2 regions of the Porticoccus litoralis genome follow, and region 1 is predicted to be linked to the other one. Evidence: predicted binding sites of a transcription regulator. Region 1 holds the regulator's gene; the other holds the start of a gene.

The links. The regulator LexA, encoded in region 1, represses DNA repair genes until DNA is damaged. The targets are predictions, from matches to a motif close to ACTGTNTNTANANACAGT.
Region 2: the regulator LexA is predicted to act here: its motif matches at 10,332-10,349, upstream of ruvC (crossover junction endodeoxyribonuclease RuvC).

What each region holds. Positions count from the first base shown of each region.
Region 1 is NZ_JAUUUU010000005.1:94,893-110,616, forward strand. It holds gene Q8A57_RS09485 (Na(+)-translocating NADH-quinone reductase subunit A) at 1-284, opposite strand, end outside; gene Q8A57_RS09490 (glyceraldehyde-3-phosphate dehydrogenase) at 572-2,032, opposite strand; gene Q8A57_RS09495 (hypothetical protein) at 2,210-2,887, opposite strand; gene mfd (transcription-repair coupling factor) at 2,976-6,431, shown strand; gene Q8A57_RS09505 (CsiV family protein) at 6,428-7,375, shown strand; gene Q8A57_RS09510 (DUF4124 domain-containing protein) at 7,381-7,671, opposite strand; gene Q8A57_RS09515 (S-methyl-5'-thioinosine phosphorylase) at 7,668-8,408, opposite strand; gene Q8A57_RS09520 (mechanosensitive ion channel family protein) at 8,439-9,548, opposite strand; gene nagZ (beta-N-acetylhexosaminidase) at 9,573-10,592, opposite strand; gene Q8A57_RS09530 (DUF6763 family protein) at 10,922-11,239, shown strand; gene Q8A57_RS09535 (LOG family protein) at 11,269-11,925, opposite strand; gene lexA (transcriptional repressor LexA) at 12,133-12,747, shown strand; gene Q8A57_RS09545 (hypothetical protein) at 12,814-13,059, opposite strand; gene Q8A57_RS09550 (DUF6586 family protein) at 13,148-13,651, opposite strand; gene topA (type I DNA topoisomerase) at 13,661-15,724, opposite strand, start outside.
Region 2 is NZ_JAUUUU010000002.1:380,338-396,061, reverse strand. It holds gene Q8A57_RS06230 (mechanosensitive ion channel family protein) at 1-109, opposite strand, end outside; gene Q8A57_RS06225 (calcium/sodium antiporter) at 291-1,259, shown strand; tRNA gene Q8A57_RS06220 (tRNA-Lys) at 1,543-1,618, opposite strand; gene queC (7-cyano-7-deazaguanine synthase QueC) at 1,666-2,355, opposite strand; gene queE (7-carboxy-7-deazaguanine synthase QueE) at 2,359-3,009, opposite strand; gene ybgF (tol-pal system protein YbgF) at 3,072-3,857, opposite strand; gene pal (peptidoglycan-associated lipoprotein Pal) at 4,011-4,517, opposite strand; gene tolB (Tol-Pal system beta propeller repeat protein TolB) at 4,549-5,838, opposite strand; gene Q8A57_RS06190 (TonB family protein) at 5,842-6,561, opposite strand; gene tolR (protein TolR) at 6,567-6,995, opposite strand; gene tolQ (protein TolQ) at 6,998-7,675, opposite strand; gene ybgC (tol-pal system-associated acyl-CoA thioesterase) at 7,696-8,097, opposite strand; gene ruvB (Holliday junction branch migration DNA helicase RuvB) at 8,094-9,131, opposite strand; gene ruvA (Holliday junction branch migration protein RuvA) at 9,156-9,758, opposite strand; gene ruvC (crossover junction endodeoxyribonuclease RuvC) at 9,755-10,315, opposite strand; gene Q8A57_RS06155 (hypothetical protein) at 10,447-10,737, opposite strand; gene Q8A57_RS06150 (YebC/PmpR family DNA-binding transcriptional regulator) at 10,810-11,556, opposite strand; gene aspS (aspartate--tRNA ligase) at 11,632-13,410, opposite strand; gene Q8A57_RS06140 (FmdB family zinc ribbon protein) at 13,479-13,748, opposite strand; gene Q8A57_RS06135 (HIT family protein) at 13,895-14,323, opposite strand; gene Q8A57_RS06130 (proline--tRNA ligase) at 14,409-15,724, shown strand, end outside.

The DNA of each region.
Region 1 (15,724 bases):
TCGATATCAATCACAACGGAGTGCAACACACGTCGCTCACCGCGATTGATAGCGGAAATGACACCGGCTGCGGGTGCAGTGAAACACACGCCTTCGGTTTTCTTGTCAGTGAAAAGTAACTGGCCCAGTTTTACCCTGTCGCCCTCTTTGACAGCCATAGTGGGTTTCATGCCCACATAGTCAAAGCCTACAACTGCGACGGAATTCACTTTGGGCCCATCGTGAATGACTTGCTCGGGTGAGCCCGAAATCGGTAAGTCCATTCCGCGACGGATCTTGATCATAGGTTGTGCCTACTGATGCGGTTTATGATTTTTCGCTCTAATCAAAGAGCCCCAATTTTTTATCGCTTGCCTGCGACAAAAGGCAACGGTGGTAACCGTCACCCGACTGCAGCAAAAACAGCCCACGTCTGGCCGACAATGCTGACCAACAAAACGCCGGGATTATAAAGGTCAGCGCCACCCATTACCAGTGCGAAAGGAAGGGCTATTCGCCCTGAGACCAGCATTTCCGCACCAGTGACAGCCCGGCCACAAAAAAGCCGCAACAAAGTGCGGCTTCATTTTTGTCAGGATTTCGGGTACATGGCCCAGGAAAGCCCAGCCAGTTTTTCCAGGCAGCGAACTACCTGACAGCTGTACCCAAACTCATTGTCGTACCAGCAGTAAAGTACGACGCTGTCACCACTAACGATAGTCGCCTCGGAATCAAAAATACAGGCATGTCTGGAACCAACAAAGTCGGTGGACACTGCTTCCGAGGAAATGGTGTAGTCAATCTGTTGCTGCAAAGGTGAATACAGGGCCACCTTGCGCATATATTCATTCAGCTCTTCTTTGGTGGTCTCACGGCCCAACTGCAAATTCAGAATTGCCATAGATACATTTGGCGTCGGTACCCGAATCGCATTACCGGTGAGCTTGCCACCCAATTCCGGCAACGCCTTGGCCACTGCTTTGGCTGCACCGGTTTCAGTGATAACCATATTCAGCGGTGCGCTACGGCCCCGACGGGAACCCTTGTGATAGTTATCAATCAGGTTCTGGTCATTGGTGTAGGAGTGAACGGTTTCCACATGGCCGCGCTCGATGCCATAGTCATCCATCAGCGCCTTCAGAACCGGCACGATGGCGTTGGTGGTGCAGGACGCTGCAGAAATGATTTTGGAATCAGGAGTGATCTCACCCTGGTTGATGCCGTAAACAATATTGGGAATATCACCTTTACCGGGCGCCGTCAGAATTACCTTGCCTGCGCCGGGGCACTTCAGGTGTTGACCCAGACCATCTTCATCGCGCCAGACACCGGTGTTATCCACCACGATGGCATTACTGATGCCGTATTCGGTGTAATCCACTTCCTCGGGTGAATTGGCATAAATCACTTGGATGGGGTTGCCGTTACACACCAGGATATTTTTGTCTTCCAGGACACGAATGGTGCCATCAAATGCACCATGAACCGAATCCCTGCGCAGCAGACTGGCACGCTTGGCCAGATCGTCTGCACTTTTGCCCTTGCGGACTACGATAGCGCGCAAACGAAGCAGGTCACCACTGCCGGTTTTTTCCAGCAACAGGCGCGCAAGCAGTCGACCGATACGACCGAAACCATACAGCACAATATCCTGGGGCTGAGGCAGCGGCTTGCGCATACAGCCAATATCGTCACCCACCTCGCGCTGCAGGAAGGCGGTCATATCTTCACCGTTGCCAGATTCCTGGTACTTTACGGTGAGCTTGCCGATATCGATGTGGGCAGGCCCCAAATCCATTTCGGCCAACGCTTTGATCAGAGGAAAGGTTTCAAACTCGGAAAGCTCGTTGTGCTCGATTTGACGGACAAAACGGTGTGCCTTCATCAGCTCGATCACTGAGCGGTTCACCATATTCCGGCCGTACATATAGAGAGACACATTGTTCTCACGATAGAGCTTGCCAATCAATGGAATCATGGCTTCTGCCAGCGCTTCGCGCTCTTTCCAGTCGGCAAAAAAATCGGCGGGAACGGGGCGGTTTTGTTCAGTCACTTGGTCAACCTCTCGCTAGATTCAAGGAGCTTTGCGGAGCACAGTCCGTCGAGGGGCGCTATTATCGGTATTCAGTGTTTTCAGAGCAACTAAGACTGGTGAATATCTGGTACTTCAGTTCATCTATGGTTGATTTGGGTCAGCAAAGCCCAATTTTCGATGCCGACTGGCACCCTCCTAGAGAGGAATAAACGCCATGGTTGCCACATTCTGTGCCACAGCCTTGATCACCCGCTGATTTTTCTGTGCCGTGATTGTGGCAATCATATCCTGCAAGGCGATCAGCTTGCCGAACAGCCTTTCGTAGCTCAGGTTGCGCCGCTCCCCGCGCCAGCTGTTCATGACAATCAGGGGGTTATTATCGGCATCAACACCACGTGCAATCCGCCACAAGGCAATCTCGATATTGCGAGCGCTGTGGTAAAGCTTTTGATGGTCAAGTTCCGAGAAAAGGTAGAAGTCATATTGATAATCGTAGGATTCTCGAATCATATCGGTTAAACCAACGACAAGCGCAAACACACGATCACCCTTATAGGCAGGATCAACGGATAGCTCAATGGCCTGGGTCCCCGTCACCGGCAGCTCGGCAAACTGCAATCTGCCAGGCACATCAAAAATCTGAGAGACACGCTGCTCAATCGTAGGGTCACTGCCTTTGTGAAGCTCTCTCGGGTTGCGCTTATAGAGCTTTACCGTCAACTTTCTCAACAAGGATTCCACTTCCCGGTAATGGGCGTCGGACACCATGTCGATATCCGTCTTGGCCAGGTTCTTCACCTGGAAAGGAGAACTTCCACAGGCCACCAGTAGCAGGCATATCCAGCACAGTATGAGTTTGCGCGTGAGCGTCACAACAATTCCCTAGCAGACATATCAATCTCCAAACGGCCTCGCTAAAATACCACACCTCAATTCCCCGACCACAAAGTACTTTTCCAGCATGTCGATTTTGTCACTTCCGCCACTCAATGCTCCCGGCGACAGACGCCTTTGGCAGGGAGTCTACGGAGCTGGCACCGCCCTCACCATTGCAGAGGCCAGCCAACAACACCAGGGGCTTACCCTGGTGATTACCGACACAGCAAAAACGGCGATGGAGCTGGAAATAGAACTGCGTTTTTTCCTGGACGACAACTATCCGGTTTTCCACTTTCCTGACTGGGAAACCCTCCCCTACGATCTGTTCTCTCCGCACCAGGACATCATTTCGGAGCGGCTACGTACCCTGTTCAGGTTGCCACAGGCCAACACCGGTGTGGTAGTTGTCCCTGTCAGCACACTGATGCACCGCCTGCCCCCCAGGGAGTTCGTCAGCCAGCGCGCCTTTGACTACTCTACCGGGGATCACGTCAATCTGGACGAACTCCGCGGACAACTGGAAGCCGCGGGCTACCACTGCGTGGATACGGTGGTGGAACATGGGGAGTTTGCGGTGCGCGGCGCCCTGATCGATATTTTCCCCATGGGAGCGAACAGGCCGTTTCGTATTGATCTGTTTGATGACGAAATTGAAACGTTGCGTACATTTGATCCGGAAACCCAGCGTACCCTGGAACAGTCCGACACCATCTGCCTGCTGCCGGCCCGGGAAGTACCGCTGGATAAGGCCGCCATCAAACGGTTTCAGGACAACTGGCTGTCGCGGTTTGATGTAGATGAACGCCGCTGCCCGGTGTTTCGCGATGTCAGCGAAGGTATTCCTTCCCAAGGTGTTGAATATTTTCTACCCCTATTTTTTGAGCACTGCGTCAGCCTGTTTTCCTACCTTCCGGAAAACTGCCAGCTCTTCTCTGCGGGTCCCATAGAGCAGGCGGCAGAGAAATTCTGGCAGGATGCCACCCAGCGTTACCAGGAATACAACGTCGACCCTTGCCGCCCACTGCTGCCACCCAAAGATGTCTTTATCCCGGTTGAAGAGCTATTCGCGTCACTGAAAACCTACCCGCGCACTGCACTGCGCGACCAAACCACAGATGGTAAGCCCAGTCTGTCGTTGGGCTTATGTGCATTGCCCGATGTCAGTGTGGACGCCAAAGCTGATGCCCCACTCCAGAAGTTCTCAACCTTTTTGGAAAACACCGAACAGCGTGTTCTGATCTGCGCCGAATCCGCGGGGCGTCGCGAAAGTCTGCTGGAGCTGTTGCACCAAGCCAAAATAAAGCCCACGAATGTCAGTGACTGGCAAAGTTTTGTCGCAGGCTGCGACACCCTCAGCATCACAACCTTTCCACTCATCCGGGGCTTCAGTCTAGAGACCCCTCCCCTGGCCGTCATTTCGGAAACAGAATTATTCGGCCAGCAGGTAATGCAGCGTCGGCGCCGCAGCAAACAACGGGAAGACGCAGATCAGGTTATTAAAAACCTTACGGAACTGCGTGTCGGCGCACCGGTAGTCCATATGGATCATGGTGTTGGTCGATACCTGGGCCTGCAGACCATTGATGCTGCCGGGGAGACCCAGGAATTTCTGACCCTGCAATACGCGGATGACGCCAAACTCTACGTCCCGGTATCGTCACTGCACATGATCAGCCGTTACAGCGGCTCAGAAGAAGAACTCGCCCCACTGCACAGGCTCGGTAGTGAACAATGGCAAAAAGCCAAAAATAAGGCGCTAAAACAGATACGCGACACCGCCACAGAGCTGCTGGACATCTACGCAACCCGGGCTGCGCGCAAGGGCTTTGCCTGCCGGGACCCGGAAGCGGAATACCGGGCTTTCTGTGCTGACTTTCCCTTTGAGGAAACCCCGGACCAACTGGAAACCATCGAAGCCGTCAAGAAAGATATGCTGGCGGAACAACCTATGGACCGTCTGGTTTGCGGCGATGTGGGGTTCGGCAAAACCGAGGTGGCGATGCGTGCCGCCTTTATTGCAGTCGCCAGCGGCAAACAGGTCGTGATGCTGGTGCCCACCACACTGCTGGCCCACCAGCACCTGGAAAACTTCCGTGACCGCTTCGCCAACTGGCCTGTAACCATTGAAGAGCTTTCCCGTTTCCGGACGGAAAAAGAACAGCAGCAAGTGCTCGAGCGCGCATCCGTGGGCAAGGTGGATATCCTCATCGGCACACACAAACTGCTACATGCGAAGGTCAATTATCAGAACCTGGGGCTGCTTATTATTGATGAAGAACATCGCTTCGGGGTTCGTCAGAAAGAAAAGATTAAAGCACTGCGCGCAGAAGTGGATATTCTTACCCTGACGGCCACCCCGATTCCCCGGACACTCAACTTATCCATGTCCGGCGTACGCGACCTCTCGATTATCGCCACACCTCCGGCGCGCAGATTGTCGGTAAAGTCTTTTATACGGCAGAGCGATCCGAGGGTCATTCGCGAGGCTGTGCTGCGGGAAATTCTGCGTGGCGGACAGGTTTACTTTCTGCACAACGAGGTCAAGAGCATCGCCAAAACGGCCCAGGAACTACAGGAACTGATCCCGGAAGCACGTCTGGAAATTGCCCATGGGCAGATGCGCGAGCGGGAACTGGAAAAGGTGATGTCCGACTTCTATCACCAGCGCTTCAATGTGCTGGTGTGCACCACGATCATTGAAACCGGTATCGACATCCCCAGTGCTAATACTATTCTGATCGATCGCGCCGACAAGTTGGGTCTCGCGCAACTGCATCAACTGCGTGGCCGGGTGGGCCGCTCACACCACCAGGCCTATGCCTACCTGCTAACGCCGGAACCCAAGGCCATGACCGACGATGCCGTCAAACGGCTGGAAGCCATCAGTGCCGCAGATCATCTCGGTTCGGGCTTCACATTGGCAACCCACGACCTGGAAATTCGCGGTGCCGGCGAATTGCTGGGGGAAGATCAGAGTGGCCATATCCAGTCCATCGGTTTTACCCTCTACATGGAATTGCTTGACCGAGCGGTAGACGCCATCCGCAAGGGAAAGTCTATTGAACTCGATATTCCTCTCAGTGAAGACATTGAAATCAATCTCAATATTCCGGCATTGATTCCCGAAGACTTCCTCCCCGATGTACACATGCGATTGATCATGTACAAACGCATTGCCAACGCACAATCCGATGAGGAGCTCAAAGAGCTGCAAGTGGAAATGATTGATCGTTTTGGCCTGTTGCCCGACCACCTGAAAAACCTGTTCAGAGTCACAGCCCTGAAACTTGAAGCGCGCCAACTGGGTATCTGTAAGGTAGAATCCGGGCCAAGCGGTGGACGAGTCGAGTTTGGCAGTGATACGGTGGTCGAACCGCTAACCATTGTGCAAATGGTGCAGAAAGAGCCCAAAATTTTCTCTTTGCAAGGCGCCTCAACTCTGAAGTTTGCCATACCAACCAGCACAACCGAGCAGAGACTGGTTCAGATACAGGCACTATTGGAAAGACTCACTCCAAAGGAAAAAGGACGTCAATGAAACCCTCATTCCGCCAGACTGCTGCCCTGCTGTTTCTATTATTGCCAACGCTTTCGCTGGCCGAAGAGACACTGCCCTGGTATCAGGTGGAAATTCTGGTATTGACACAACAGGATCTCTACGGCGACGAAAAACACCGCACTGACGTCGAACTTAGCTACCCGCAAAACTGGCTGACACTGGAAGGTTCCGAGCTGCGTATACCTCCTGCACCCCTGCTGGAATCCTCCGAGGTTACAACAGAACTTCCAGACAACATCTCTTCAGACAGTCTCGACGCTTCTGGCCCTGAAGGCATATCAAAAGCAGAGCCATCAACTGACAAAGCAAAATCTTTTGTGCTGCTCGATAAAAAAGACTATGAACTCGGTCCTGAAAATTACACCTTGGGCAGGGCCTCGGGGTATCGGGTGCTGTTGCACTGGGCATGGCGTCAACCCGGACTGGATATCGACAACAGCCCCTGGGTGCTGCTGGCCGGCGGTGAGCAATACGGCGAGCATCACGAACTGGAGGGCAGCCTGCGCATCGTGCTAAATCGCTACTTGCACGTTCAGGCCAACCTCTGGCATACCCGCTTTGGACAACTGCAACCCGCAATGCCGGTTACAGAGACCGCCATCGAACCATCTGATCTGGTGGCCGATGATCAACAGAGCACTGTCGATAACGCAGTTTCACCTACCTGGCCTGGTCTGCCTGGCCAGCCGTGGCGGGAAACTGTCGAAGCACCGCAATCGGGCACAAACTTCCCGGAGTCCATCAATCAGGCTGACACTCCCGCCTGGACATTTGAAACGCCAAAGTTTTCGATCAATGACCTTGTCACGCTGAACCAGTCTACGCGCCTTCAACTTGGGGAGCTGACCTATCTGGACCACCCTAATCTGGGTGTACTGGTGCTTGTGAACCGTTACGAGAATTCCGAGGAAAACACACCCTAAGGTATTTATTTTCCGTCGTTGCGGGTGCCCGGCCTCTTCGACATCTGCTCAGCTCTGTCCACAAAACGCCCCAGACCTGAACGCTTGTCCGCCAACTTGTTGGCTGATGACGATTCCCCACGGGATCGCTGTTCAATCACTTTCTCAGCACTGCTGCTCTCACAGGGGCGATCACTGAAGGTGGTTTTGCCCCTGCTGTCGACACATTTGAACACCTGGGCGCCTGCTGGAGTGATAGCCAGCAAAAACAGTGACATCATAGCGATTCGTATCAAGGTCAGTGGTCTGACACTCATGACAAATCACTGCAAGCCGAGGCCAGCAAACGGCGTACAACAGGCATACGCAAGGCCATCATCGCCTCTATTTTCTCCATGGAAATCGGTTCAGCGGCTAGACCCGCCGCCATATTGACCACCAGTGCCAAACACGCATAAGGAAGACCCAGCTCACGGGCCAGAGCAGCTTCCGGCATACCCGTCATGCCAACGATGTCACAGCCATCATTCGCCATACGCCTGATTTCCGCCGCGGTTTCCAGTCGAGGTCCCTGGGTGACCCCGTGGACGCCTTCGCCATGGACAGGCAACCCACTGGCAATGGCAGCCTTTAACAGCGTTTCACGCAGGGGCTTGTCATAGGGCTCGGTAAAATCAACATGCTGCAAGGCCGACCCCGCACCATCTGAATAGGTGTGCTCCCTGTTCCAGGTATAGTCGATGACCTGATCGGGAATCACCAAATCACCGGGACACATTTCACCGTTGATGCCACCCACCACGTTAACGGCAAGCACCGCGTCAACACTCATGGCCTGCAAGGCCGCCAGGTTGGCCCGGTAATTCACCCTGTGTGGCGGAATATGGTGAGCTTCACCATGGCGGGCAATAAAAGTGACCTCGCAGCCATTCAGACTGCCGCATACCAGCTGATCTGAAGGCTTGCCCCAGGGGGTATCCACAGCCTGACGTTGGGTGACCTCCAGCTCATCCAGGGCATATAAGCCGCTGCCTCCGATAATGCCAATTTTCATGAGGTCATATCACTCCCTGGATGCCGCGGGTTATCTGGCATTCTCCAGCTGGGTACCCAACAATTTAATGTCATCGGGCACATGAATCGTGGAGGTGGGGAATGCGATTTCTGCCCCGTGATCGGCAATGATGTCACTGATTTTCAACAGCACATCCTGCTTAATCTCATGGAACAGTACCCACTGTGTGGTCTTGGTGAAGGTATAGATAAAAAAGTTGATAGAGGAGGCACCGAATGACACGAAATTCACGATCATTGTCTGCTCTTGATCAATCTCTGGGTGACTGCGTAGCATCGCTTTGACGTCTTCGACGATCGCAGACATCTTGCCGATATCGTCGTAGCGAATGCCAATGGTCTCGTAGATGCGGCGGTTGAGCATCCTCGAAGGGTTTTCAACAGAAATATTGTTAAACACGGCATTGGGAATATACAGCGGTCGCTTGTCAAAGGTCCGGATGCGGGTCAAACGCCAGCCAATATCCTCCACGGTGCCTTCAATTTCCTTATCGGGAGAACGCACCCAGTCACCGACCTTGAACGGTCGATCCAGATAGATCATCAATCCCCCAAAAAAATTTGCCAGCAAATCCTTGGCGGCAAAACCCACCGCCAGACCACCGATACCGCCGAATGCCAACACACCGGAAATACTGTAACCAAAAGCCTGCATGGCGATCAGGATTGCAGTGATGATCACCGAGGCACGCACCAGCTTGCCAATGGCCTTGACCGTGGTTTCATCCATCGGCTCCTGCATGTATTCCGGGTGTACCAGGTTACGCTCCACACGCCTGACCAGGTTCACCAGGAACAATGCAGCCAGGAAAATAATCGCCACCCGATTCACCGGTGCCACCAGGCTATACCATTCTGACTCTGCGGCCCTTGCCGCCACAGCTGCAGCCATGTTGACACCGAGTATCCAGATCGCCCAGACAGCAGGCCGGCGACAGGCTTCGATCAGAGCGTCGTCCCAAACATTGGTAGAACGTGCGGCATGGATTTCCAGAAAATTGATAAATTTGTTCGCCAGATAACCAAGCATCAGGGCAATAAGCACAATCAGGAATATCTCTACCATCCACAGGTAGTCATCACTGATAAAACGTACCAACCAGTCCTCGAATATCTGCATCGTTATTGACTCCATTGACTCCGATTATTTAGCCTTGGCAGCGACCAGCTCTTCCAGTTTGGCCACGGTTGACTGCCAGCGCGGGGAAGCGACCAGCGTTGTCCAGTCCGGTTGTTGGCGCCCGAGCATGTCTGGCAACCTGGGGGATGGGTTAACGTCTGCACTTTCCAGGAAATCCAGCACTTCCAGCGCGCCGGGCCGACTGTTACAAACCAGTACCATATCACAGCCAGCGTGCAGGGCACTGTCAGCCTTCTGCGCATAGCTCCCGGCAATGTCCGCCCCTTTCATGGACAGGTCATCACTAAAAATAACGCCCTCAAATTGCAATTCATCCCGCAGGACAGTCTGCAACCAGAACCGGGAAAATCCGACGGCATTGTCATCTATATTGGGAAATACGATATGTGCCGGCATCACAGCATCCAGCGTATTGCTCAGTTCGACAAAGGGCCTCAAATCCCTATCTCGCAGGGCCTGAAGGGAACGCTGGTCGTAGGGAGTTTCCAGATGGCTGTCAGCCCTGACCCCGCCATGCCCCGGAAAATGTTTGCCAGTGGCAGCCATACCCGCCTCATGCATACCGGCAATAAAGGCTCCGGCAGCCTGAACGAGACAAATGGGATCATCAGAAAAGGAGCGGTCAGCGATGACCTCACAACCCTCTCGGTCCACGTCCAGTACCGGGGCAAAACTGAAATCAATGCCCGATGCCAGCAACTCGGAAGCCATCAGCCATCCGGTATCCCGCAGCAACTGTAGAGCATCACCTCCGGGGAGAAGGTCACCCAATATCTGCATGGGTGGTATCCGCGTAAAACCTTCACGAAAGCGCTGTACGCGACCACCTTCCTGATCAACGCACAGCAACAATTCGGGGCGGATGTCACGTATCTGCGCCACCAATTCCATCATTTGCTTTCGACTGGAGAAATTACGTGAGAAGAAAATAACGCCACCAACCCCCGGGTGCCGCAGAAGGTGCTCCTCATCCGGGGTCAGCACCAAACCTTCCAGATCGAGCATCAACGGGCCAGGAATCATAGTAAAACCTCAAACAACGGGTGACAGGGGAAAAGCAAGCCATTACCGGCCAGAAACCGGGGTAACAGATTAGACAAATTTTTCATTTTGAAAACAACCCGTTATGACAGATGGAACTTAACAGATTACAGAACCATTTTCGGGATAAGAATTAAATGCTTTTCATCACTGAAGTTACATCACTTTTTTAAAAGTGGTCTCATATTTATCCTGTTTGAAGTCTTCATCCCGTCAACGTCCGCTTATCCAAAACAGCTTGCCAGCATAGTGCAGAGCAAGTTCGTTGGTGATACTTTGATTAGTCCTAGAAAAAAGGAAGGGGGTGAATCATGGCTTCACAAGTTCCTGTCATTGGTGCCTGGTATCAGGATGCCGCTGAAGATGAAATTTTCGAAGTCGTAGCCGTTGATGAACACGCCGGATCTATCGAGGTGCAATATGTCGGCGGAGAGGTCAGTGAGATTGATCTCGATACCTGGCAACAATTGTTACTGTTAGCGGCAGAACCGCCGGAAGACTGGCGGGTATCCTATGAACTGAGTAATGAAGACAGCCTCTCGTCAGACGATGTGTACGTGCCAGAGAACTGGAATGATCCCTTGATGGATATTGACTCAGATACGATCTACGGCCTGGATGACTATTGAGCAGAGCTGATCACCTTTTCTCCCAACAGTTATTCGGCAATTTCCTGAGCCTGTAGCATGCGCGCATGCTGCAGGATAATTTTTGCCGCTGATTCAGCATCATCTACCACCGTAAACAGATGCAGCTCCCGCTCAGCAATACAACCATTCGCCAACATGGTGTTTTGAATCCAGTCTACCAGGCCTCCCCAGTAATCACTGCCCACTAGAATAATTGGAAATGGCCTTACCTTGCTGGTTTGCACCAGCGTTAAAGCTTCAAACAGTTCATCAAGTGTTCCATATCCCCCCGGAAAGATGACAAACCCCACCGCATGTTTAACAAACATGAACTTGCGCACGAAGAAATAGCGAAACTTGAGGGACAAATCCAGGTAGGAATTGGGGTCCTGTTCCGTTGGCAGCGATATATTTAATCCCACGGAGGTACTGGCACTGGCGTGACAACCCCGATTGGCTGCTTCCATAATTCCCGGACCACCACCGGTAATGACGGGAATCCCCTCTTTACCCAACAAGCCGCCAAGGCGCTGTGCCTCTTCATAGTAATGGCTGCCCGGTTTAAAACGGGCGCCACCAAAAATGGTCACCGCACTGCCCAATTTGGCGAGCGCCTCAATGCCGTCCACCAGTTCCGCCTGGATTCTCAATACTCGCCAGGCTTCAGGGATTTTATTTTCGTCCATAAATGCTCCTATCAATACTTGCTGGGCCAGACACGTGACTATACCAAGTCCTTTACCAAAGCCTCTGCTAAGTATAGTGTCGTCCGATAAATAACAGGGTGCCACCCGGCCAAATACTGTGTTTTAATACAGGCTATATTAATTTACAGTACTCTATATATTGTTGGCAGCAAGCCTGCCTCTTATTCAGCAGCCGAGGTGACAGCCATGAGCAACCCGTCTTTGACCGCACGCCAGCAACAGATTCTGGACCTGGTTAAGCAGCACATCGAAGAGAGCGGTTATCCCCCTACCCGTGCCGAGATTGCCTCTGAGCTTGGATTCAAATCCCCCAATGCCGCCGAGGAACACCTGCGGGCCTTGGCTCGCAAAGGTGTGATTGAAATGACCTCCGGAGCCTCCCGGGGCATTCGTCTCATTGAAGAAACACCACCCGGCCTGCCGCTAGTAGGTCGTGTCGCTGCAGGTGAGCCGGTATTGGCGATTGAAAATATTGAAGCTTACCTGGATGTGGCAGCCAATCTATTCTACCCACAAGCTGATTATCTGCTCCGGGTGCAGGGAATGAGCATGAAAAACATCGGTATTATGGATGGAGACATCCTCGCCGTACACAAGTGCGAAACCGCTGACAATGGGCAGATTGTTGTCGCCAGAATCGACGATGAGGTCACGGTCAAACGCTTTAAAAAGAGTCGCAAGCGCTACGAGATAATTCTGGAACCGGAGAACGAAGACCTGGAACCGATCCACGTGGACCTGAGAGAGAAAAGTTTTGCCATTGAGGGCTTGGGGGTTGGTGTTATTCGCACCCAGACCTGATCACTGCAAATTACGAAAACCCATACCTGAGCGGGGTTATAAACGGAGTTAGTGGCCCGCTCAAGATCAGTGGAGCACGCGGTCCTTATCGATACGGGGCGATTCAAGCTTCATGTTTTCTGCTCCGAGCTCTTCAAATACTTCGATGCCGGCATCGATCATGACCTTGGCCACATCCACCTTGGCGCTCTCCAGAAATGCTTCCGCATCATCAGAAAAGCTGATCCGGATCAGGGGGGAATCATCATCAGTCCGCTGCAGGGCAATATCCCCGTCGGGCAGGATAACGATTTCAAACAGAGAAAGAGACATGAGGTCTACCAGTAGTGGTGGGAATGTAGTAAAGCGAGATTGTAACAGAGCCGAACCCGGTTATTAACCATCGTCCGGAAAAATTAACTTAGCACTCGAGCATGTGCTGGCGGTGACGTTCAACCACTTCGAGGAAGGCATTGCGCCAATCGGATAACCGCTCTGCCGTGAGTTCCTGGTCATCCTGATCACTGCTGACCTGAACCACCGCTATCGGAGAATGCTGGCTGACCTGCTCTGACTGCACCCGCATCACCTGGTGGCAGGCTGACAATAGACCGCTCAGCCAACTGCCGGGCTGCTGTTCCAGATTAGCCAATTCGCTGGCCTCAGCTGGGTGTTTACCCATGGATTGCAGGGCACTGATCAACGTGTCCACGTCCTGTATCTGTTCCGGCTCCCGGCATTTATAGGTGGCGGCCACTTCCCTGAGATAGAACCGGTAGGATATTTCCAGCTGGAGCAGTACTGACTGAGCCAGTGCAAGGACCTGCAGGCGATTTGTACTCTTCCCCTCATACTCAGCCAGTTGCTCCAGCAATAATGCGCTGAAACAAACGTGCTGGTTCACCACAGACAGGTACGGGTTCACGGCGTGTCTTTATTTCTTGCCTTTGCGGCCATCTGTTTCCTGCCAGCGGCCCTTTTCATAAAAGGCCTTCCAGCCGGTGGGCTTGCCCTCCACCTCCGACTGTACGTACTGCTCTGCCGTCTTGCGACTGTAGCGAACCACTGTGGGCAGACCATCGGGATCTTCTGTCGGGGCACTGAACAGGAAACTGTATTTGGGATCGATTTCCTCGCGATGTGGCAACAGCTCCGATACCAGAGGCGCGCGGGTCTCGCGATGACGGGGAAACTTGCTTGCAGCGAGAAACAGGCCGCTGGCCCCGTCGCGGAGAATGTAATGATCATCGACTTTCTCACAGGCCAGCTCAGGCATCGGCACCGGGTCCATTTTTGGCGGCGCGGGCTGACCATTTTTCAGCAGCTTGCGAGTGTTACTACAGCTCTCATTGGTACAGCCAAAGTACTTGCCAAAACGGCCTGACTTTAACTGCATGTCGCTGCCACACTTGTCGCATTCAATGAGCGGACCATCATAGCCCTTTAGCTTGAAAGACCCGAGTTCTACCTCGTAACCCTCACAATCCGGGTTGTTACCGCAGACATGCAACTTGCGGCCTTCGTCAATCAGGTAGCTGTCCATTGCTGTATTGCAGAGTTTGCAACGTCGGCGCTCCATCAACTGGCGGCTTTCGGCTTCCTCATCCTCATCGGCATTGACGGCCTCGTCCCCTGGCGTTAGATTCAGTGTGCCCTTACAGCGCTCCTTGGGTGGCAGGCTGTAGCCGGAACAGCCCAGGAATACGCCGGTGGTACCCGTGCGAATCATCATGGGTCGACCGCACTGCGGACAGGGGATGTCCGTATGGGAAGGCTGATTGGGACGCATACCGTCATCGGAGGCATCAGCCTTGGCCAGCTTCTTGGTAAAGTCACGATAGAAGCGGTTCAGTACATCTTTCCACTCCAGTTCACCCTGGGCAATCTCATCCAGGTATTCTTCCATGGAAGCAGTAAAACCGTAGTCCATCAGATCGGTGAAATTTTCATTCAGGCGATCGGTAACAATGTCGCCAATTTTTTCCGCATAAAAACGGCGGTTTTCGACCCGCACGTAGCCACGATCCTGGATGGTGGAGATGATGGAGGCATAGGTAGATGGACGACCAATTCCCTTCTTCTCCAACTCCTTAACCAGGGAGGCTTCGGAATAACGGGCGGGCGGTTTCGTAAAGTGTTGCAGGGGAATCAGCTTGTTGAGGCTCATGGCCTCGCCCACGGCCATTTCCGGCAGCTCAATATCGTCCCCTTTCTGGGCCATCGCCGGCTGAACCTTGAGATAACCATCAAAGCGGGTTACACGCCCTTTAGCACGCAGCTCATAGTCTGCGGCTTTGACAGTCAACGTGGTGCTGGTGAATTGGGCAGGGGTCATCTGACAGGCCACGAACTGTTGCCAGATCAGGCGGTAAAGTTTTTTAGCATCCTCTTCCATGCCGGCAAGATCACCGGGGAGGATATCGATATTGGAGGGCCGGATGGCCTCGTGAGCTTCCTGTGCCCCGGACTTACTGCTATAGACATTGGGCTTTTCCGGTAAGTAACGGTCACCGTAGCGTTTACCGATAAATTCGCGGCAGGTGTCCACCGCATCAGCACTGAGGTTGGTTGAATCCGTTCTCATATAGGTGATGTAACCAGCCTCGTAGAGACGCTGAGCCAACATCATGGTTTTCTTCACCCCGTAACCCAGTCGAGTGCTGCAAGCTTGCTGTAATGTCGAAGTAATAAAGGGGGCGGAAGGTTTACTGCTGGTGGGCTTGTCTTCCCGGCCGCTGACAACATACGCGGCATTGTTAAGAGCAGCCAGTGCGGCATCGGTCTGTTCTTTGTTAACGGGTCGGAAGTTGTCACTGCCCTGCTTCTTGACTTCAAATCGAACCTGATCTTCTGCCGCTGTCTCCAGGTCCGCGTGCAGCGTCCAGTACTCTTCGGGTTCAAAGGCACGTATTTCGCGCTCACGCTCTACAATCAGCTTGACCGCCACCGACTGAACCCGTCCAGCAGACAGGCCACGGGCTACCTTGCTCCACAACAG
Region 2 (15,724 bases), on a different contig from region 1:
GCATGATCAGCTTTTTCAGGATATAAAGGACCACAGCACTGATCACAACGCCAACTATCACGATGACCCAGGGTGTCAAAGCATCGTTCAGGTAATCGATTGAAAACATAGTCTTTCTCCCGCTGACAGATACCATCAGTGATGCAACATTCATACCTTCAGATGCAGAAGCCAACTCAACGGGATGGCAGGACTGCTCTCTGCTGCTCCGGACTTGCTATTTATACCCATGGGTATGATCATGCTGACCCATTCAGGTCACCCCGATTGTTGAGTACCCAGGACGTTGTATGCTAATTCCATTACTGGCCGTTATCGCAGGGCTGATTGTGCTGGTCTGGAGTGCCGACCAGTTTGTCGATGGCGCCGCTGGCACGGCGGGCCACTTCGGCATGCCACCACTGCTGATCGGTATGGTGATTGTTGGTTTTGGTACGTCCGCACCGGAGATGGTGGTCTCGGCCCTCGCCGCCTCCCAGGGTAACCCGGGCATTGCACTGGGGAATGCCTACGGCTCTAACATCACTAATATTGCACTGATTCTTGGCCTGACGGCACTGATAAGCCCCATTGCGGTTCACTCTCAGGTGTTGCGCAAGGAACTGCCGATCCTTATTGCCCTTGCCGGACTGGCGGCCTACCAACTCTGGGATGGTCATGTTTCCAGAACCGACGCATGGATATTATTAGGACTGTTTGCCTGCCTCATGGGTTGGACTATTCGCCAGGGGCTTCGCAATAAAACCGATGTACTGGGCAGTGAAGTGGCTGAAGAGCTGGCCGCACACCCGGTTGCGTTGTCAAAGTCGGTGTGGCAGTTGATTCTGGGGCTGGTATTACTGGTTGCCAGCTCAAGATTGCTGGTCTGGGGTGCAGTGGAAATTGCCCAGGGCCTGGGTGTCAGTGATATTGTCATCGGCCTGACCATCATTGCCATTGGCACATCTCTGCCGGAACTGGCCTCATCGCTGGCAGCCACCCGCAAGGGTGAGCACGATATTGCTCTGGGTAATGTGCTGGGCTCGAATATCTTTAATACTCTGGCGGTGGTGGGTATCGCTGGCGCCATTCATCCCATGTCAGTGGGGCCGGAAGTCCTCAGCCGAGACCTGCTGGTGATGACAGCCCTGACACTGCTGTTGTTTGTATTCTGCTATGGTTTCCGGGGACCGGGGCGAATCAACCGCCTTGAGGGGTTGGTGCTGTTGTCCTGTTATATCGGTTATATGGTCTACCTGGGCACCACCGTATTCGGCTAGTGCCTCACTGGCAAAAATGATCAATATCTTTACCGGAAAATGACTGTGCACAGACATGGCTTGGATGGTCTAAATGACAATGTCCAAGCCTTTGTCTCCACCGGGTACCAGCTCCGACGTTCGCCCAAGCTTATTCACACCTAACCGAGAAGAAGTACTGCTTTTTAAGGAAGGCCTCTATCCTGAAACGCAAGGCGGAGATTGTCGCACAACGCTTCCATGCATAAATCCATTGCTTATCGGACATAAAAAAGGCCGCCTAATTAGGCAGCCTTTTTAAATTTGGTGGGTCGTGCTGGATTCGAACCAGCGACCAATTGGTTAAAAGCCAACTGCTCTACCAACTGAGCTAACGACCCTTGGAAGAGGCGCATATCTTACTTATGGGCAATCAAAAATCAAGTATTTATTTCGAGAGAATATAACGGGTTGGATCTCCAACCCCAGCCTGTTCAAAACCAATTTTGCGCAGCCGGCAACTATCGCATTTTCCGCAGGCCAGTCCCGCTTCCGTGGCCTGGTAACAGGACACGGTTTGTGAGTAGTCCACACCGGCTTGCATACCCAGTTGAATAATTTCTGCCTTGGTCAGATCAATCAGCGGTTTGTTTATACGCAAGTAGCGACCTTCAACGCCCGCCTTGGTAGCGAGATTGGCCATATTCTCAAAAGCCTGGATGTATTCTGGCCGACAGTCCGGGTAGCCGGAGTAATCCACAGCATTCACACCAATAAAAATATCACTGGCCTCCAGCACCTCAGCCCAACCGAGAGCGATGGAAAGGAACACTGTGTTGCGGGCGGGCACATAGGTGACCGGGATACCACTAGTTTCTTCTTCTGGCACCAGAATGCTGTCATCGGTCAGCGCAGAGCCGCCAATGGTTCGCAGATCCAGCTTAACCACCTTGTGCTGTTCTGCACCCAACTGCTCTGAACAGCGCTGGGCAGCCGCCAATTCAGCATGGGCACGTTGGCCGTAATCAAAACTGAGGGTAAAACAACGGAATCCCTGCTGACGGGCCATGGCAAGCACGGTGGTGGAATCTAACCCCCCCGACACCAATACAACGGCTTTTCTATTTGTTTCATTCATTAATCAATGCCCCGGGGTATCGTTCCAGAGTAGTTTATGCAGTTGTAACTGAAATCTTACCGGCAGCCTGTCCTCCAGAATCCACTCCGCCAACTCTTTTGCCTGCAGTGAACCATGGCTCGGGGAGAACAGGATTTCCCCTACCCGCTCGGGCAGGGACAGCTCGTCCAGCTTTAATCTCGCCCACTCGTAATCCTGACGATCACAGATCACAAATTTAATCTGGTCGGTAGTTTGTAATAACGAAAGGTTGTCGTACAGATTGCGATGGGCTTCCCCGGAAGCGGGGGTTTTCAGGTCCATAACCTTGACGACGCGAGGGTCAACGTCTGCGACAGACAACGCGCCAGCCGTTTCCAGTGACACGGCATAGCCGCGATCACAAAGTGCCGTCAAAAGTTCGAGACAGGATTTCTGCGCCAACGGTTCACCCCCGGTGACACAAACCCGGGGCGTGGCAAAGACTGCCACCTCATCGAGTATTTGCGTCAGGGTTTTGCGCTCACCACCGTAAAAGGCGTATTCCGTATCGCAGTAATGACAGCGCAATGGACAGCCGGTCAGACGCACAAATACGGTTGGCAGGCCAACGGTAGAGGATTCACCCTGCAGGGAGTGAAATATCTCGGTAATTTTTAGGGATGTCTGTTCCATGAAAGCTCGACTACGCGGCAGAAACCGCGCAGTTTAACGGAAAAAGCAGCAACAGGTTACAGCTAGAAATTTTCTCTGAGATAGCTCTGCGCCAACTTGGCAGCGTTATCAGTGCCCGCAGCGGCTTTCTCAAGCAGGGACTTCGCTTTCGTGTTATCACCCATCAGGTGGTAAACCAACCCCAGCTTAAACGTGGCATCCGACGCTTTACGGTGTGCCGGGTAACTGGAAGTAACGGTATTGAACGATTGCCTGGCCTGTTCCAGGTTGTTCTGCAACAGGTAAATTTCACCAAGCCAATAGTGTGCATTGGCCGTGTAAGTGCCACTGGGATACTTCTCAACATGCTGTTTGAACAGTGCCGTGGCCTCTGCAGTCTTACCCGCTTTTAACGCATTGTAGGCGGCTGTGTAATCAGCCGCTTCGTTCCCAGATGCCGGAGTCGGCTTTACAACGGGCGAAGTGGCTGTCGACGTGGTGGTAGAAGCTGAATGGGCCGTGGGCGTGTTTTGGGTTTCTGTTCCACCGGCACTCATTCCGCTGAGACGGCGATCCAGGTCCATATAATCATCAAGCTGACGGGCTTTAAGCTGTTTAATATCATTGCTCAGCTCTTCGACCATACCCCGTAGAGTACGCACCTCATCCTGAAGCATCTGCAGCTGGTAATGGGGGTCACCCACCGCCGCTGGGGCAACCGGCTGTGGTGTCGGAGTCACAGGTACCGGAACGGGTATGGGGGGCGGGTTATAGGTGGACTCACTGCCAATTTCGGACACCGGAGCCGCAGCTTGGAGCGTAAGAGGAATGCAGGCAAATAGGAGAGTGCTGGCAATTAAAGCGCGCATGAGTCATACCCCGATGAGTTAAGCAGACCCTGATATGGACAAGCAGAATGTGCAGAAGTTGTTATGGGCTGAAACTTTCAGGAAAAATCCTGACAACTTAAAGCGTCCGGCGTGACAAGCACACCGGACGCCCTTCACAAAGCTGATAGCTTATTACTTCATTTCAACACGACGGTTCAGCGCCCATGAAGCTTCGTTGCTGCCCATAGCAGCCGGGCTTTCTTCACCGTAGCTGATCACTTCCATCACTGCTGCGTTCACACCTTCCTGGATCAGGAAATCACGAACAGAGTTAGCACGACGTTCACCCAGTGCCATGTTGTACTCGCGGGTTCCGCGCTCGTCCGCATGGCCTTCCAGACGAATATTGACCGCTGGGTGGGCTTTCAGCCACTCGGCGTGCAGACGCAATGCAGCGCGCGATTCGGCATTTAATACTGCCTTATCGAACTCGAAGTAGAATACACGAGCTACTGCACTGTCTGTGCCCAAGGTAGTGCCACTTACGTCCTGTGTGCTAACTGTACCAGTGGTAACGGATTGGCTCGGCATGGTGGTAGATGCAGAAGCGTCTTCATCGCTACCAGTGGTAGAACAGCCCGACAACAGCGCTGCCATAAAAGAGATGATCGCGCCATATTTGAGCAGTTGTGTCTTCATTGTAATCTCCTGTAACTAAAAACAAGCTTGTTTATTTGGGTGACCAGGCAGGTTCTCGGACATCTCCGAACCTCGCTGGCAATAAAAATTTCACACCCGCATCCAGTGAAACAGCCGCCAGTACTCCCTTGTCGCCTTGTTTGGTGGCATACAAAAGCATAGCACCATTAGGGGCAACGGTTGGGGACTCATCCAGATACGTTTGTGTTAAAACTCGCAGGTCGCCCGTAACCAGATCCTGTGTTGCGATATGAAAGTTACCATTATCGCGGTGTACCATGACCAAAGTACGCCCATCAGGAGCAAGTCTTGGTCTGGCGTTGTACGACCCCGCAAAGGTTAAGCGTTCTACCCGTCCACTTGCAATGGCCAGTTTGTAAATTTGTGGTGTGCCCCCCCTATCCGACGTAAAAATCAGCGATTTTCCGTCCGGCGTCCAGTTTGGTTCGGTATCAATGGCGAAGTGACTGGTTACTCTGCTGAACTGGCGAGTAGTCAAATCAAAAGTGTAAATTTCCGGATTTCCGTCTTTGGAAAGGACCAGAGCCAGCTTGCGGCCATCCGGGGACCATGAAGGTGCTCCATTCAGCCCTTTGAAGTTAGTGAGCTGTTCGCGGGCGCCGGTGGCCAGGCGCTGCCTGAAAATGGCCGGTCTGCCGGTTTCAAATGACACATAAACCAGTTCACTGGCATCCGGGGACCAGGCAGGAGACATGATCGGCTGGCGGGATTCCAGCAACATACGCTCCCTGTGGCCGTCTGCATCTGACACCATCAGGCGGAAATTCATGCTGCCGTTCTTGGGATAGGCCGTGACATAAGCGACCCGGGTCGAAAAAGCGCCGGGTATTCCGGTGATGGCCTCATACACCTGATCGCTGATGTAGTGGGCCATGTCCCTGAACTGCGTCGATCCTCCATCCACCACTTTGGTAAAGACCGTGCGCCCGCCAGTGATTTCAACCAGGCTAAAGGTAATCCTGTAGCGACCAGCGTTTTCAACCACCTGTCCCACCACCAGATACTCGCTCCCGAGTATGCGCCAATCCCGGTAATACACCTCTTTAATAGTGGCGGGAAATGACAGCATATTCTGGCGCGGAATCGGGCTGAAGAGACCGCTGCGCTGCAGGTCATTGGAGACAATGTTGCTGACATCCTCCGGCAATGCACGCCCAGACTGGGTGATCGGAGGAATAGCAATACGCGTGGGGTTATCCACCCCCTGGGTGATCTCAATGGTGAACTCAGCCGCAGCCGGTGTCAGCCAAAACAGCGTGGTCAATGTAAGGGAAAGAACCAACCCTAATTTTTTGCTCACAGGTTATAACCTCAAATCATCTGGTCTGAATACCAGCGTCAACCGACGAAAATACTTGTCGAACACCCTGGGATTCTCTATTTCTTTCAACTTCTCAAAACGGCCCACTTTATGTACCGCCTGCTCGGCAGAGCGGTCAAACGCGGAATTGCCACTGGAACGTACCACACTGACGCTGATGACCTGGCCGGTGGGCACCAGTTGTACCAGCAACTCAACCTCCATCTCTCGACGGGCGCTCGGTGGTCGGCTCCAGTTTGCCGCAATACGTTCAAAAATATAGTCATGGTAACTGGCCGCAATCTCTTCTTCATTCGATGCGGCCAGAAACTCTTCTTCCTCTGCCAGCGCGCTGGCCAGTTGCTGTTGCAACTGCTTTTTATCCGGCTCCGGTTTTGGTGCCGGCTTGGGTTCCGGTTTCGGCACTGGCTTGGGCTTCGGCGCTGGTTTCGGTGCCGGTTTTGGTGCCGGCTTGGGTTTCGGTTTTGGCGCAGGTTTCGCTACCGGCTTGGGCTTCGGTTTGGGCTTGGCGACAGGCTTAGGCTGCGGCTTGGCCTTTTGCTGCAACGTCATCAACTTAGCCTGCACATACTTGGGCGGCGCCACTTTGCGCTGTATATGTTCCGACTCCCAATGCCAGACCATGAGCATCACCACGCCAGCATGCAACAGCAGGCTGACCAGAATGGCGACTGTATATGTGGAGACTTTGCCCGAAAACACAGTGGTCAGTTTCTTCCAGGCGGCTCTGTCACCAACCCGACCGAAGGTGCCCCGGCTCCCTGCAGCTGGCTCATGAGTTGCACCACCGTGCCGTAATCCACGGCTTTATCCCCCCAGACCAGTACCGGTGTCTTGGGCTGCACACCCATCACCTTTTTGACCTTGTCGACAATCACATCCAGGGATTGTTGCTCATTCTGGCCATTGCCCAGATCCAGGTAATAAGTGCCGTCTGCTTTGACGGAGACGATCAGCGGCTCCAGGTCTTTATCTTCCAGAGGGGCGGAGGGCGCTTGGGGCAACTCCACCTTAACTCCCTGCATCAGCAGCGGTGCGGTGACCATGAAGACAATCAGCAGTACCAGCATCACATCGATGTAAGGCACCACATTAATTTCTGCAACCAGGCGGCGTTTTTGCCGGGGACTTTTCATATTCAATCACCGTGAATGCGGCGGTGGAGAATACTGGAAAATTCTTCGGCAAAGGTTTCGTAGCTGCTGTAAATACTGTCTGCCGACGCCGAGTAACGGTTATAGGCCAACACCGCGGGAATCGCGGCAAACAGCCCCATCGCCGTAGCAATCAACGCTTCGGAAATACCCGGAGCAACAGTTGCCAGGGTTGCCTGCTGCACCGTGGCCAAGCCACGAAACGCATTCATGATGCCCCAGACTGTACCAAACAGGCCGATGTAGGGGCTCACGGAAGCCACGCTGGCCAGAAAGGGCAAATTGCGATTGAGGCGCTCTTCTTCCCGTGACAGGGCCACGCGCATGGAACGCTCGGTGCCCTCCATGACGGTATCGGGATCGACGTGGCTCTTCTGTTGTGCCAGCCGGTTAAATTCACGGAAGCCTGCGCGGAACACACTGGACAGCCCTTCCACCGAGCCCTGCGCGCCGCAGTCATGGTAGAGCTGGTTAAGGTCGATACCGGACCAGAAGTTATCCTCGAACTTGCGCAGAGTGTGGGCGGCATTTCTCAAATACAGGCCGCGCTGGACAATCATGACCCACGAGACGATTGAAGCGAAGAACAACAGCAACATGACAAACTGCACCAGCAGAGTGGCATTGGCTATCAGACTCCAAAGGGATAAATGATCGTTCACCGGTTACTCCCGTCAGGTTATCAGAGTGCAGATTTGAGGGTCTGCATCATGTCTTCAGGAATGGCTACCGGGCGTTTGCTGTCGTGATCAATACAGGCTGCCCGCACGGTCCCTTCCACTAAAATTTGCTCGTCACGCTTTACCGTCTGGGCGATGGTAAAGGATGTTCTTGTCACGCCCACCAGCCGCGCAGTGGCAATGATTTGGTCGTCTAGCACCGCCGGAACACGATATTTCAATTCCACGGAATGCACCACGAACTGCATTCCATCGAACAAAGCCGGCTTGTCATACCCGAGGGTCCGCATCAGTTCGGTACGGGCACGTTCCAGGTATTTCAGGTAGTTGGCGTAGTAGACAATGCCACCCGCGTCGGTATCTTCCACGTAGACGCGAATGGGTAGACAATATTCTTTGGTCATTTATCCGTTAAATCCAATTGCCGGGGCAAATTATCCGGGCTCTGAAGTCCAAAATGTTCGTAAGCAAGAGCCGTCACCATGCGGCCACGGGGCGTTCTGGTGATGTAACCCTGCTGTATCAAATAGGGTTCCAGAACATCCTCGATGGTATCCCGCTCTTCACTGATTGCCGCTGCGATGCTATCGACACCCACCGGCCCACCGGCGAACTTTTCCATGATGGCCAACAACAGGCGGCGGTCCATATGATCAAACCCTTTGCCATCGACATTCAGCATGTTCAGAGCCTGGTCTGCCACATCAGCAGTGATGTTGCCGTCCGCTTTCATTTCTGCAAAATCCCTGACCCGCCGCAACAGGCGATTCGCAATACGCGGCGTACCCCGTGAACGGCGCGCAATTTCAGCGGCACCCGGCTTGTCCAGGCTGACACCGAGAATTCCCGCCGAGCGGTAAACAATCTGGCTCAACTCCTCCACCGAATAGAACTCGAGCCGCTGCACAATGCCAAAACGATCCCGCAGTGGAGAGGTCAACAGACCCGCCCGGGTGGTCGCTCCGACCAGGGTAAAGGGTGGCAGGTCGAGCTTGATAGAACGGGCCGCCGGACCTTCACCAATCATGATATCCAGCTGGTAATCTTCCATGGCAGGGTAGATCACTTCTTCCACCACCGGGCTGAGGCGGTGAATTTCATCAATAAACAGCACATCCCCCGGTTCCAGATTGGTCATCAACGCCACCAGGTCTCCGGCACGTTCCAGCACCGGCCCCGATGTGGTTTTCAGGGCAACACCGAGTTCATTGGCAATGATATGTGCCAGGGTTGTTTTGCCCAGCCCTGGAGGACCAAACACCAGGGTATGATCCAGAGGTTCGCCGCGATTACGGGCAGCACCGATGAAGATTTCGAGCTGGTCGCGCACAGCCTGCTGGCCGACATAATCGGCAAGGCTCAAGGGACGAATAGCGCGGTCGAAACGATCTTCCTGAACGGAAGCTTCGGGGGAAATCAGACGGTCTGTTTCGATCATAGCGGCCAGTATATCTTGCTGGGCTTAGCTTTTAACCATGCTTTTTAGTGCCAGACGAATCAATTCCTGACTACTTTGCCCTTCCGTGGCTACAGCAGCGACCATGCGCGATGCTTCCTGCGGTTTATAGCCAAGGGAAGTCAGGGCACTCTCCGCTTCAAGAACCGCGTCGGGCGGCTGTGCAAGTGTTGCGGTAGAGGCAACCGGCATATCTTTCGTGGCAAAACTTTGCAGGCGATCACGCATTTCAACAATCAATCGCTCAGCGGTTTTCTTGCCGACGCCAGGCAATCTAACCAGACCCGCCACATCGTTATTCTGAACGCCTTTTACAAACTCGCTGGCAGTCATGCCGGAAAGAATGGCCAGTGCCAGCTTTGGCCCCACACCGCTGACCTTGATCAGGTGTCGAAACAATTCTCGCTCACTCTGCTCACCAAACCCGAAGAGCTGATGGGCATCTTCGCGCACTACCAGGTGCGTATGCAGCACCACGGTTTCACCCTGTGGGGGCAAGTCAAAAAACGTCGTCAGGGAAACCTGAACCTCATAGCCGACACCCTGCACATCAATGAGCAACTCCTGTGCCTGACGCTCCAGCAACACACCGCTGATACGGCCGATCATTTGACCGGACTCCCCTGCTCACCGCCTACTCCAGGCATGGACTTGATACGACCCCGGGAATACTGAATCCCTCTGGATAACCCGGAGGCTGTGCCCAGCGTTCTGGCATGACAGAGGGCAACCGCCAGGGCATCGGCAGCATCCTCGGCTGGCGCGGCAGACAGTTTGAGCAGACGTGTCACCATAAACTGCACCTGCGACTTGTTGGCCGCTCCTGTGCCCACAACCGACTTCTTGACCAGACGAGCAGCATACTCGGCCACACTCAAGCCAGCATTGGTGCCAGCGGCTATGGCGGCACCCCGTGCCTGACCCAGTTTTAACGCAGCTCTGGGATCTCGGGCCAGAAAAATATCTTCCACGGCCATGGTGATAGGGCGATATTCGGAAATCAGGGTACTCAGACTGTCAAAGATAATTTTCAGCCGCTCGGGAAGGGCGCCTTCGGGCAAACGGATAATACCGCTGGTGATGTATTCAGCTTTTGCACCAACGGCGTTAATGATGCCAAAACCGGTCTTTCGGGAACCGGGGTCAATGCCGAGTATCAGGGTCATGCCACTCCACCAACATACTGTATATTGCTACAGTATCCTACTGATGCAAAATTACAAGCCCTGATCAGCCACTTGCCCCGCCAAAAATAAAAAAGGCGGCCACTGGGGCCGCCCGATCAAACCGCAAAACGTTACTCAGCTTTGGGTTCTTCATCTTCTGCGGCAGGTGCTTCTCCGGCAGGTGCTTCTCCGGCAGGTGCTTCTTCGGCAGGTGCTTCTTCGGCAGGTGCTTCTTCGGCAGGTGCTTCTTCGGCAGGTGCTTCTTCTACCTTCGGCGCAGCCTGTGTAACGAAGCCTTCGGCAATCAGTATGGCAACTTTTTCATCGCCATTGACAGTGTTTTTATCAGCATCCACCACGGCATAACGGCCTGAACGCTTTTGATATACGGTGTACTCCGCAGTTTTCTTCAGCACTTTCATCGTTTTTCTCCTCTGATTACTCGCTCTGTGATCAATCAGGTGGCATTGAAACCACCCACATTTACCGGCCGTTCAGCCGAGTTCTGCCATCACCTCATCGGGAATATCCGCGTTGGTATAGACATTCTGCACATCATCCAAGTCTTCCAGGTGGTCCACCAATGCCAGCAGCTTTTCTGCCGCTTCTTTATCCAGCGCAACGGTGGTTGTCGCCAACATGGTGACCTCGGCCTGCTCCGGCTCCAGACCGGCAGCCGTCAATGATTCTTTAACCGTGGAAAAGTCTTCCCAGGCGGTCAACACATCCACTGAGCCGTCTTCATTGGTGACCACATCTTCGGCACCGGCTTCCAGTGCCGCCTCCATAATCTGATCTTCGTCAGACCCCGGGGGATAGCTGATCTGGCCTGTGCGATTAAACAGGTAGGCGACCGAACCATCGGTGCCCAGATTGCCCCCGCGTTTTGAAAACGCATGACGCACATCAGACACGGTCCGGTTGCGATTGTCAGTCATGCATTCGACCAACACGGCAATACCACCCACGCCATAACCTTCGTAGGTGACCTCTTCATAATTATCGGCGTCGTCAGCACCGGCACCTCTGGCAATGGCCTTATCGATAGTGTCGCGCTTCATATTGTTGCCAAGCGCCTTATCAATGGCCGCTCGCAGGCGCGGATTATCTTCCGGGCTACCGCCACCACTTTTGGCCGCCACCACAAGCTCGCGGATCAGCTTGGTGAAAATCTTGCCCCGCTTGGCATCCTGGGCTGCCTTGCGGTGTTTTATGTTGGCCCATTTACTGTGACCGGCCATAAAAATACCTCCACTTCATACTGCATCGGGTGTCCTGTCACCCGTTGTCATTATTTTTTAAGACAAGGGCCGGTGTTAGCCCTCTTCCTGAGGTTTTTTCTCACGCAATCGTATGTTCAGTTCCCGCAACTGCTTGGTATCGACATTGCCGGGAGCGTCGGTCAGCAGACAAGCCGCGGTTTGGGTTTTCGGGAAAGCGATCACGTCGCGAATCGACTGACTGCCGGTCATCAACATGATCAGGCGATCCAGTCCGAAGGCCAAGCCACCGTGGGGCGGACAACCAAATCGCAATGCATCGATCAGGAACCCGAACTTCTCATCCGCTTCCTCATCGCTGATTCCCAGCACCTCAAACACGGCACGCTGCATATCGGGATTGTGAATACGAATGGAACCGCCACCCAGTTCGGTGCCGTTCAACACCATATCGTAGGCAATGGACAACGCTCCTTCAGGATTGGATTTCAACTCATCCGGCGTACAGGCAGGACGGGTAAACGGGTGGTGCAGAGAAGTCCAGCCACCTTCGCCATCCTCTTCAAACATGGGAAAATCCACTACCCAGAGCGGGGCCCAATCACAGGTGTACAGGTTGAGGTCGGCACCCAGCTTGCAACGCAATGCGCCCAGGGCCTCACTGACCACCCGGCGGTTATCGGCACCAAAGAAGATCAGGTCACCATTTTCTGCGCCGGTGCGTTCCAGAATCGCCGCACGAACCTCATTGGGCAGGAATTTAACAATCGGAGACTGCAGACCTTCTTCAAGGTCATCTTTGTCATTGACCTTGATGTAAGCCAGGCCACGTGCTCCGTAAATGCTCACATACTTGGTGTAATCATCAATCTGCTTGCGGCTGATCTCACTACCACCCGGTACTCTCAACGCCGTTACGCGGCCTTTCGGATCGTTGGCGGGACCGGAGAACACCTTGAACTCCACCGCAGCCATCAGATCTTTGATTTCCACCAGTTCCAGCGGGATACGCAGGTCGGGTTTGTCACTGCCGTAACGCAGCATCGCCTCACTGTGGGTCATGCGCGGAAATTGGCCCAGATCCACATCCAGCACCTGTTTAAACAGGGTGTGAACCATCTCTTCATTGATGGCCATGATCTCTTCTTCTGTGGTGAAGGAGAGCTCCACATCCACCTGGGTAAATTCCGGTTGGCGATCGGCACGCAAATCTTCATCGCGAAAACATTTGGCAATCTGGTAGTAACGGTCGATTCCGGACACCATCAACAGCTGCTTGAACAACTGTGGCGATTGCGGCAGCGCAAAAAACTTGCCGTCATGGGTGCGGCTGGGCACCAGGTAATCGCGGGCGCCCTCGGGTGTAGCACGGGTCAGAATCGGGGTTTCAATATCCAGAAAACCGCGCTCATCGAGGAAATTGCGAATCACGTTGGTAACCCGCGAACGGAAGCGCATATTGTTGAGCATTTCCGGACGACGCAGGTCGAGATAGCGATAGCGCAAGCGAACGTCTTCACCGACCCTGTTGTGTTCATCGAGGGGAAACGGCGGTGTGTCGGAACTGTTGAGAATCTCCAGCTCCAGTCCGTAGACTTCAATCTGGCCGGTGGCCATTTCTGGATTAACTGTTTCGGGCGTACGCGCGCGAACCTTGCCGCGCACCTTCAAGACATATTCGCTGCGCACCCGGTCGGCTTGTGCAAAGTGTTCACCGCAGTCGGGATCAAATACCACCTGCACAATGCCTTCGCGATCGCGCATGTCGACAAATATCACACCCCCGTGATCCCGTCGGCGGTCAACCCAACCACAGAGTGTCACTTCCTGATCGATGTGCTCTGAACCAAGCACACCGCAATAACTTGTACGCATTCTCTTATCCCGTATTCAACAATGAGACCGGGGATGGACACCCGGCATGACCGCCATTGACGTCAAAATTAATTCGCGGAGCAGGTACCCGAACTTTTGGCAGGCTTCTCAGCCTTGCCTTCACCGGATTTTTCGCCGGCGATATTTTTTCGGTTGCCCTTTTTAAAGTCGGTTTCGTACCAGCCGCTCCCACTGAGCCGAAAGCCGGCAGCGGAAAGCTGTTTTTTCAGAGCCTGCTCATGACAGGCCGGACATTCCGTTAAGGGACTGTCACTGATTTTCTGCAGAACTTCCAGTTCATGACCACAGGAGTGACACAAATAACCGTAAATCGGCATAACAAACACCTACCAATCTATAACAGGCAAAACGCCCCTGATAAAAGCGGCGCATTATACCCCAGTAAAACCGGGGCTAGAAGATTGAATCCGATCAGAATTGGGGGGGTCGACTATTTATGGAAGCCGGTTGCTAGCACTCTGCACTAGCCGTCGAGCGCAACAAATCCTTCGCCTTCCAGCACATTGGAAATAGACTCAAGTCGCTGACACCGCTGCGCATCTGTATAGGTTGCTGGCGCCTGTGCACCCCAGATGGGATTTGGCCAGGCACCGTCGGTTTTGTAACGCACCACATGGTGCATGTGAAGCTGCGGAACCATATTCCCCAAAGTGGCAATGTTGATTTTATCTGGGGAGAACACGTCCACCAGCGCCTCTGCCAACTGGCAGGACTCGCGCATCAACTGCTGTCTATCCTCCTCTGAGAGGTGATAGATTTCCGTTACCGCCTCAAGGCGCGGCACCAGAATAAACCACGGATAGTTGGCATCACGGTGCATCAACAGACGACACAACGGAAAGTCACCCACAACCACGGTGTCTGAGACCAACCGGGAATCAAGTTCAAACATTTGACATCCTCTAATCCTGTACCCGAAGCGGGCTGCACCGTAAAATAGCGCCTTTTCCAGCAACCTCCAAGATAAAGAATAGAACATGCGAGCCAGCCAGTATCTAATTGCCACACAGAAAGAAACGCCCTCCGACGCCGAGGTCATCAGCCACCAGTTGATGATTCGAGCAGGGATGATCCGAAAACTGGCTGCTGGCCTCTACAGCTGGCTGCCGCTAGGCCTAAAAGTCCTGCGCAAGGTAGAAGCCATTGTCCGGGAGGAAATGAACCGTGCCGGCGCTCAGGAAGTACTGATGCCGGTCACCCAACCGGCGGAACTCTGGCAGGAGTCCGGACGCTGGGAGCAATACGGCCCGGAACTGCTGAGAATGCAGGACCGTCACAGCCGCCCTTTCTGCCTGGGCCCCACCCATGAGGAAGTGATTACCGACCTGGTGCGCAACCAGATCCGTAGCTACAAGCAGCTGCCGGCCAACTTCTACCAGATTCAAACGAAATTTCGGGATGAAATCCGCCCCCGCTTCGGCATTATGCGCGCCCGCGAGTTTCTGATGAAAGATGCCTATTCTTTCCACACCGACCAGGCCAGCCTTCAGGAAACTTATGACATTATGCACAAGGCCTACAGTGCGATCTTTACCCGCCTGGGCCTGGACTTCCGCCCCGTGCTTGCCGATACAGGCAGCATCGGTGGCAGTCACTCCCACGAGTTCCACGTGCTGGCCGCTTCTGGGGAAGATGACATCGCCTTCTCCACCGAAAGCGACTACGCCGCCAACGTGGAAATGGCTGAAGCCATTGCGCCAGAGGGCAGCCGTCCCTCCCCGTCAGAAACCATGCAGGAAGTGGCCACACCCGGCCAACACAGCATTGAGCAGGTCAGTACATTCCTCGATGTACCCGCTGCCAGCGTGGTTAAAACTCTGATTGTGCAAGGCGATGACGAAGAAGCACCACTGGTTGCCCTGGTGGTGCGCGGCGATCACGAGCTCAACGACATCAAAGCGGAAAAGTTACACGGTATTGCTGCACCGCTGACCTTTGCCAGCGAGGAACAGATTCGCGCAAACCTGGGTTGCTCAGTCGGATCTATCGGTCCTGTCGGCCTGAAAATTCCAGTCATTGTTGATCATAGTGCCGCTCACCTGGCTGACTTTGTCTGTGGCGCCAACCGGGACGGCGTTCACCTGACAGGAGTCAACTGGGAGAGGGACTGCCCGATTGACGATGTCGCCGACATTCGCAATGTGGTACCCGGAGATCCTAGCCCCGATGGCAAGGGTCTGCTGGAAATCAAACGCGGTATCGAAGTGGGCCACATTTTCCAGCTGGGCACTAAATACAGCGAGGCGATGAACGCCAAGGTACTGAACGAGGAAGGCCGGGAACAGGTCATGAT